Linked DNA regions of Ancylobacter polymorphus. The protein of the gene in region 1 binds, or shares a complex with, the protein of each later gene. Links are inferred from orthologs where the notes say so. Each region holds a gene or a part of one and is shown on either strand. Other genes may lie near its edges. The genes, in order: K9D25_RS14735 and smc.

The links.
Region 2: the proteins of K9D25_RS14735 (region 1) and smc are in contact, whole or in part, in a crystal structure (PDB 3ZGX), measured with the Bacillus subtilis proteins. The link is inferred for Ancylobacter polymorphus from one-to-one orthologs.

Annotation. Positions count from the first base shown.
Region 1 is NZ_CP083239.1:3,124,133-3,127,237, forward strand. Bases 1-2,800 are described here. They hold K9D25_RS14735 (segregation and condensation protein A), read left to right. Parts: upstream 1-897; coding sequence 898-1,704; downstream 1,705-2,800. Other genes in these bases: nagZ (beta-N-acetylhexosaminidase), read left to right, coding at 1-878; scpB (SMC-Scp complex subunit ScpB), read left to right, coding at 1,701-2,417; K9D25_RS14745 (ABC transporter ATP-binding protein), read left to right, coding at 2,452-2,800. Also shown: more of K9D25_RS14745, read left to right, coding at 2,801-3,105. UniProt on the Bacillus subtilis protein: Participates in chromosomal partition during cell division. May act via the formation of a condensin-like complex containing Smc and ScpB that pull DNA away from mid-cell into both cell halves.
Region 2 is NZ_CP083239.1:734,148-738,457, reverse strand. Bases 1-4,005 are described here. They hold smc (chromosome segregation protein SMC), read left to right. Parts: upstream 1-352; coding sequence 353-3,805; downstream 3,806-4,005. Other genes in these bases: K9D25_RS03525 (FUSC family protein), read left to right, coding at 1-236. Outside these bases: K9D25_RS03515 (AtpZ/AtpI family protein), read left to right, coding at 4,060-4,310. UniProt on the Bacillus subtilis protein: Required for chromosome condensation and partitioning.

The DNA.
Region 1 (3,105 bases):
TTGTCGCCGCCTTTCGTGCCACGGTTGGCCGCCCCGACGCGCCGGTGCTGATCGACCAGGAAGGCGGGCGGGTTCAGCGCCTCGCCCCGCCGCACTGGCCGGTCTATCCGCCGGCGGACGTGTTCGCGCGCCGCGCCGAGGCGGGTGACCCGAACGGCGCGGCCGAGGCCGCCCGCCTCGGTGCCCGTCTGATGGCGGCCGATCTCGCGGCGCTCGGCATCACTATCGACTGCGTGCCTTGCGCCGATCTGCGCCTGCCCGAAGGCCATGGCATCATCGGCGACCGCGCCTATGGGGCGACCCCGCCGCAGGTGGCGCATCTCGCCCGCGCGGCGGCCGAAGGGCTGATGAGCGGCGGCGTGCTGCCGGTGCTCAAGCACATTCCCGGCCATGGCCGCGCCCGTGCCGACAGCCATGAGAGCCTGCCGGTGGTCGAGACCTCCCGCGCCGAACTGGAAGCGACGGATTTCGCGCCGTTCCGTGCGTTGGCCGACCTGCCGCTCGGCATGACGGCGCATGTCGTCTACGCCGCCATCGACCCCGACCGCCCTGCCACGACCTCGCCCACGGTGATCGACGAGATCATTCGCGGCCATATCGGTTTTGACGGCGCGCTGATGAGCGACGATCTGTCCATGGGCGCGCTGGCGGGGTCGCTCGCGCACCGCGCCGAGGCGTCCTTCGCCGCCGGCTGCGACCTCGCGCTGCACTGCAATGGCCGGCTCGACGAGATGACGGAAGTCGCCTCCCGCACGCCACTCCTCGCGGGCGCGGCGGCCCGGCGCTGCGCGGCGGCGCTCGCACGTCTGGCGGTGCCGGAGGAAATCGCCCTGGATGAGGCACGGACGCGTTTTTCGGCTATGATCGCGGCGTCCTGAACGTCGTTCGCGGTTCCTGATGGTCCAAAGCCAGTTCACCTTCGATGCCGACGCCGCGCGCCAGGCGGGCGAGCCCGCGCTGGTGGTGGATGTCGACGGCTTCGAAGGGCCGCTCGACCTGCTGCTGGCGCTGGCGCGCACGCAGAAGGTGGATTTGCACCGCATCTCCATCCTCCAGCTCGCCGAGCAGTATCTGCACTTCGTCGAGGAGGCGCGCCGCATCCGGCTGGAACTGGCGGCCGACTACCTCGTCATGGCGGCGTGGCTCGCCTATCTCAAATCGCGCCTGCTGCTGCCCGACCCGCCGAAGGAGGAGGGGCCGAGCGCTTCCGATCTCGCCGCCGATCTCGCAGAGCGGCTACGCCGGCTGGAGCAGATCCGCGCCGCCGCCGCGCATCTCGCCACACGCGACCGCATCGGCCACGAGGTTTTCACGCGTGGGGCGCCGGAGCCGCTGCAGGCGGCCGGTCCCATCGTCTATGAGGCGACGCTCTATGATCTGCTCGCCGCCTATGGTGCCCAGCGCCAGAAGATGGCGCTGTCGCAGGTGCGCTTTCCCCCGCGCAGCGTGATCTCGCTGGCCGAGGCGCGCGAGCGGCTGGAGCGGCTGCTGGGGCGGCTGGCGCTGCATGGCGAATGGTCCCGGCTCGACGGTTTCCTGCTCAACTGGATCGCCGACCCGAAGATGCGGGCGACCGCGCTCGCGTCGGGCTTCTCGGCGACTTTGGAAATGGTGCGTGAAGGGCTGATCGACGTGCAGCAGGAGGAGAGCTTCGCGCCGATCTGGATTCGCAGCCGGCGCGACGTGCCGGAGGAGGGCGCATGAGCGCCGACGCCGCCCGCAGTCCCCTGCCGGAGCCGGCGGAGGAGGCACCGCGCGCGCCGGGACGCGACCCGGATCTGCGCCTGCTCGAAGCCATGTTGTTCGCGGCCGGCGAGCCGCTGGACGAAGCCACCATGGCCGCACGCCTGCCCGATGGCGCCGATGTGCGGGCGTTGCTCGCCACGCTCTCGGCCGACTATGCCGACCGCGGCTTCAATCTCGCGCGGGTGGCCGGCAAATGGATGCTGCGCACCGCGCCCGATCTCGGCTTCCTGCTCGCCCGCGACAAGCCCGAGCCGCGCCGGCTCTCGCGTGCCGCGTTGGAGACGCTGGCGATCATTGCCTATCACCAGCCTGTCACCCGCGCCGAGATCGAGGAAATTCGCGGCGTGTCCACAAACAAGGGCACGCTCGACGTGCTGCTCGCCGCCGGCTGGGTGCGGCTGCGCGGGCGGCGGCGCAGCCCCGGGCGGCCGGTGACCTATGGCACCACCGAGACCTTTCTCGTCCATTATGGCCTCGATACCATCCAGGACCTGCCGGGCCTCGACGAACTGCGCGGCACCGGGATGATCGATTCGCGCGTGGCCGCTGGCCTTACCGTGCCGCTGCCCAGCGACGCGCCCGACCTGAAGGACGACGAAGACCCGCTGGAGCCGGAATTCGAGCTGTCCTTCGCGCATGAACCGGATGGCGACGACGATCCGGACGACTGAAAGAGCCCCCATGCTGACAGAATCAGGTAGCGCCATGCCGTCCCAGCCCTCCCGCACGCCGGTCTCGCTCGCCAGCCGGCTGGTGCTGGAAGAGGTGCGCCACGGCTATGGCGAGGTGGAAGCGGTGCGTGGTGTCAGCCTCACCGTGGAGCCGGGCGAAATCCTTTGCCTGCTTGGCCAGTCCGGCTGCGGCAAGACCACGTTGCTGCGGCTGATCGCCGGCATCGAGCGGCCGAGCCACGGGCGAATCCTGCTTGACCGGCAGGTGGTGGCCGGTCCGGGCGCGTTCGTGCCGCCGGAAAAGCGCGCCATCGGGCTGGTGTTCCAGGACTATGCGCTGTTCCCCCACCTCACCAATGTGGAAAACGTCGCCTTCGGCCTGCGCCGTCTGGGGCCGGCGGGGGCGCATGACGAGGCGTTGCGGGCGCTGGAACGGGTGCGCCTTGCCGCCTATGCGGAAAACTATCCACATGCTTTGTCGGGCGGTGAGCAGCAGCGCGTGGCGCTCGCCCGCGCGCTCGTGCCGCGCCCCGGCATTCTCCTTATGGACGAACCGTTCTCCGGCCTCGACAGTCGGCTGCGGGGCAGTGTGCGCAGCGAGACGCTGAAGGTTCTGCGCGATGCCCGCGCCACCTGCATCATCGTCACACACGACCCGGAAGAGGCGATGCGGCTCGGTGACCGCATC
Region 2 (4,310 bases), 2.4 Mb from region 1 along the record:
TCACCCTTGCCGCCCTGGTGCGCTGGCCGGGGCAGAATCTGCACGGCGCTCTGGGCATGGCGGCGATGGCGGCGTTTGTCATTCTGCTGCTGCAGTTGGTGGGCACATTGATGCATGTGCCTATGCACGCGGCAGGGGATCGCGTGGCCGATATCACGCTCGGCTGCGCCTTCGCACTGGCAGCGCTGGTGATCAGTGCCCGCCTGCGCCGCTGGCTCGGCTGGGAGGAGGCGTGAACGCAGCCGACGCCGCGCCGGTCGGAGGTGCGAAATAGCCTGCAAACCGCAACATGTCGTGGATCGGGCGCGCGCCGCCACTTGAACTTGTGGCCGGCGGCCGGCACCCTAGACCCATGAAATTCACCCGCCTGCGTCTCACCGGCTTCAAGACCTTCGTTGAGCCGACCGAAATGCTGATCGAGCCCGGCCTTACCGGCATTGTGGGCCCGAATGGCTGCGGCAAGTCCAATCTTGTCGAGGCCATGCGCTGGGTGATGGGCGAGAGCTCCTACAAGGCGATGCGTGCCGAAGGGATGGACGACGTCATCTTCGGCGGCTCCACCACCCGTCCGGCGCGCAACACCGCCGAGGTGGTGTTGGTGGTCGATAATGGCGACCGCTCGGCCCCGGCCGTGTTCAACGATGCGGACATGCTGGAAATTTCCCGCCGCATCGAACGGGAGGCGGGTTCCTCCTACCGGATCAACGGGCGCGAGGCGCGCGCCCGCGACGTGCAGATCCTGTTCGCAGACGCCTCTTCCGGCTCGCGTTCGCCTTCCATGGTACGGCAGGGGCAGATCGGCGAAATCGTCGGCGCCAAGCCCACCGCCCGGCGCCGCCTGCTGGAAGAAGCCGCCGGCGTCGCCGGCCTGCATGCGCGCCGGCACGAGGCGGAAATGCGCCTGCGGGCGGCGGAAACCAACCTGACGCGGCTCGAGGATGTCATCGGCCAGATTTCCGGCCAGCTCGACGCGCTGCGCCGCCAGTCGCGCCAGGCCTCGCGCTACCGGGTGCTCTCCGCCGATATACGCAAGGCCGAAGCCGCCCTGCTGTGGTTGCGCTGGCTGGAGGCAGAGGCAGGGCTCGGGGAAGCGAGCCGGGTGCTTGATCTCGCCGTGCGCGAGGTTGCCGCCCGCACCGTGCAGCAGGGCGAAGCCGCCCGCGCCGCCGCCGTGGCCGCGCACGGCATTCCCGCTCTGCGCGAGGCCGATGCAGCGGCCGCCGCCGCGCTTCAGCGGCTGACCCTTGCCCGTGGCGAACTCGACCGTGAAGAAGCGCGGGCCGGAGCCCGCCGCGAGGAGCTTGACCGCCGGCTTGCCCAGCTCGGCGGTGACATGGAGCGTGAGCGGGCGCTGGAGAAAGACGCCGGCGAGATGCTGGAGCGCCTCGCCCAGGAGGCCGAGGAACTCGCCATAGCCCAGGAACAGGCGGCGCAACTGGAAGACGAGGCGCTGGCCCGCAATGGGGAGGCGGTGGGGCGCCTCGCCGAGTCTGAGCGCGCCTTTGCCGATGCGACGGCTGCCAATGCCGAAGCGACCGCGCGGCGCGGGGCGATGGAACGCGCGCTGCGCGAGGCAGGCGAGCGCCTGTCGCGGCTCGACCGCGATGTAGACGTGCTGGCGGGCCAGAAGCGGCAGCTGGAATCCCATGTCGATGCCGCCCGCCTCGACGAGCGTCGCGAGCGTGCCGAAGCGGCGCAGGACGCCTTCGCGGCCGCCGAGGCGGCCGCGCAGGAGGCCGAGAACGCCCATGCGGTGGCCCGCGCCGCTCTCGATCAGGCCCGCCGTCCGCTCACCGAGGCGGAACGGGCGGCCCAACGGCTTGATACGGAAGCGCGCACCCTCGCCAAGCTGCTCGATGTTGGCACGCCGCGACGTTGGTCGCCGGTGCTCGACTTCATCGAGGTGGCACGGGGCTATGAGGCTGCGCTTGGCGCCGCGCTCGGCGATGATCTCGATGCGCCCTCCGACAGCGAGGCGCCGGTGCACTGGACGCTGGTCGCCCCTCTCGGCGACGCACCGTTGCCCGAGGGAACCGAGCCGCTTGCCGCCCATGTAGTCGCGCCCAAGGTGCTCGCCCGCCGGCTCAGCCAGATCGGCGTTGTTGATCGCATTGACGGCCCGCGCCTCGCCGCCCAGCTTAAGGCCGGACAACGCCTCGTTTCCCGCGAAGGCGACCTGTGGCGCTGGGACGGCTTTGTCGCCGCCGCCGACGCGCCCACCGCCGCGGCCCGGCGGCTGGCGGAGCGCAATCGCCTCGCTGATATCGAAGCCCAGCTCGAAGGCGCCCGTCTTGAAGTGACGCGGCATCGCCGCGGCCTGGAGGCGGCGGAGGCCGCGCTGCGCGCCGCCGGTGCCCGCGAGAACGCCGCCCGCGAAGCGCGCCGCGCCAGCCTGCGGGCGATGGAGGCCGCACGGGACGAGCTTGCCCGTGCCGAACGCGCCGCCGCCGAGCAGTCCGCCCGGCTCGCCGCGCTCGGTACCAATCTGGCACGCCTGCAGGAAGAGCGCGAGATTGCCGCGATCGCGCTGGAGGAAGCGCGCGCGGACATGGCCGACCAGCCGCCACCGGCGCAAGGCGAGGCGCAACTGGCGGAGATTCGCGCCCGCGTCGCTCAGGACCGCGCGGTGCTGGCGGAGACGCGCGTGCGCGCGGATGCACTGGTGCGCGAGCGCGACCAGCGTCTGCGGCGTCTCACTCTCATCGCCCAGGAGCGCGCCTCCTGGGAAGCGCGGGCCGGTGGCACGGGCGCGCGCGTCGCCGCGCTTGAGGCGCGCCTCGCGGAAGCTGCGCACGAGCGCGAAGAGCTTGACGATGCGCCCGTGCGCTTCGCCGCTCGCCGGCGCGCTCTGCTCGACGAGATCGCCCGCGCGGAGGCGGCGCGCCGCGAGGCGGGCGACCGGCTGGCGACCGCCGAATCTCTGCAGGTGGAGGGTGACAAGCTTGCCCGTGCCACGCTCGACGCGCTGGCCGCCGCGCGCGAGGAAAGCGCCCGCGCCGAGGCGCGGGTCGAGGCGGCGCGGCAGCGCCGGGAGGTGCTTGCGCGTGAGATGGCGGAGGCGCTCGACGGCCCGCCGGAGACCGCCCGCGAGATCGCCGGCTTCGCACCCGACAGCCCGATGCCGGTGCTGGCGGAGCTGGAAGCCGAACTCGGCCGGTTGAGAGCCGACCGCGAGCGGCTCGGCGCGGTGAATCTGCGCGCCGAAGAGGAACTGGCCGAGATCGAGACCCAGCAGAAGGGCCTCACCGGCGAGCGCGACGATCTCACCGAAGCGATCAAGCGGCTGCGCCAGGGCATCTACAGCCTCAACCGCGAGGCGCGCGAGCGGCTGCAGGCCAGTTTCAATGTCGTCGACGGGCATTTCCGCCAACTCTTCACCACGCTTTTCGGCGGGGGCGAGGCGCAACTGGTGCTCACCGATTCGGACGATCCGCTGGAGGCTGGCCTCGACATCATCGCCAAGCCGCCCGGCAAGAAGCCGCAATCACTCTCGCTGTTGTCCGGCGGCGAACAGGCGCTGACCGCGATGGCGCTGATCTTCGCCGTGTTCCTTACCAATCCAGCGCCGATCTGCGTGCTGGACGAAGTGGATGCGCCGCTCGACGATTCCAATGTGGAACGCTTCTGCAATTTGCTCGACGAGATGCGCCGCCTCACCGAGACGCGCTTCGTGACCATTACCCACAATCCCATCACCATGAGCCGGATGAACCGTCTGTTCGGCGTCACCATGGCCGAGCGCGGGGTCTCCAAGCTGGTCTCCGTCGACCTTGCGACCGCAGAGCGCTTCCTCGAGGCGAGCTGATCGCGCCATATGCGGCTCAGCTACGGGTAATTTCGGATGCGCAGCTGGCATGCCAAAAACATGGCTGTCCCCTTCCCTTGGTGCGGGAAGCGATCGAAACGCCTGCGACAGAGCGTCCACACTTTGCTTTTGTCATTGTTTTGCAATGACTTAAAAGATGCGATCACATCCTTGACACCCCTAGGGGCGAACACTATGGTGCGCCCGTCTTCGGGGTCGGGAAATCCTTCTCCGGTCAGGCTTGAGTGCGGATGATGGACGACCGAGACAAGACGGACGGCCATGGCGACTCGGGGCAGCCGGATGTTTCCGACGCTGAGCTATCTGGCCGGTTGCGCGGGCTAGGCAGTGCGCTGGACAAGGTGCAGGCCGAGCGGCAAGCCGAAAAGAAGGCTTCCGCCGGTGCGGACAGGACATCCTCTTCGGCCGGCATGGCGCTGGCGTTTCGGCTCGGTGCCGAATTCGTCGCGGGTGTGCTGGTTGGCGCGGGTCTGGGCTGGGTGAT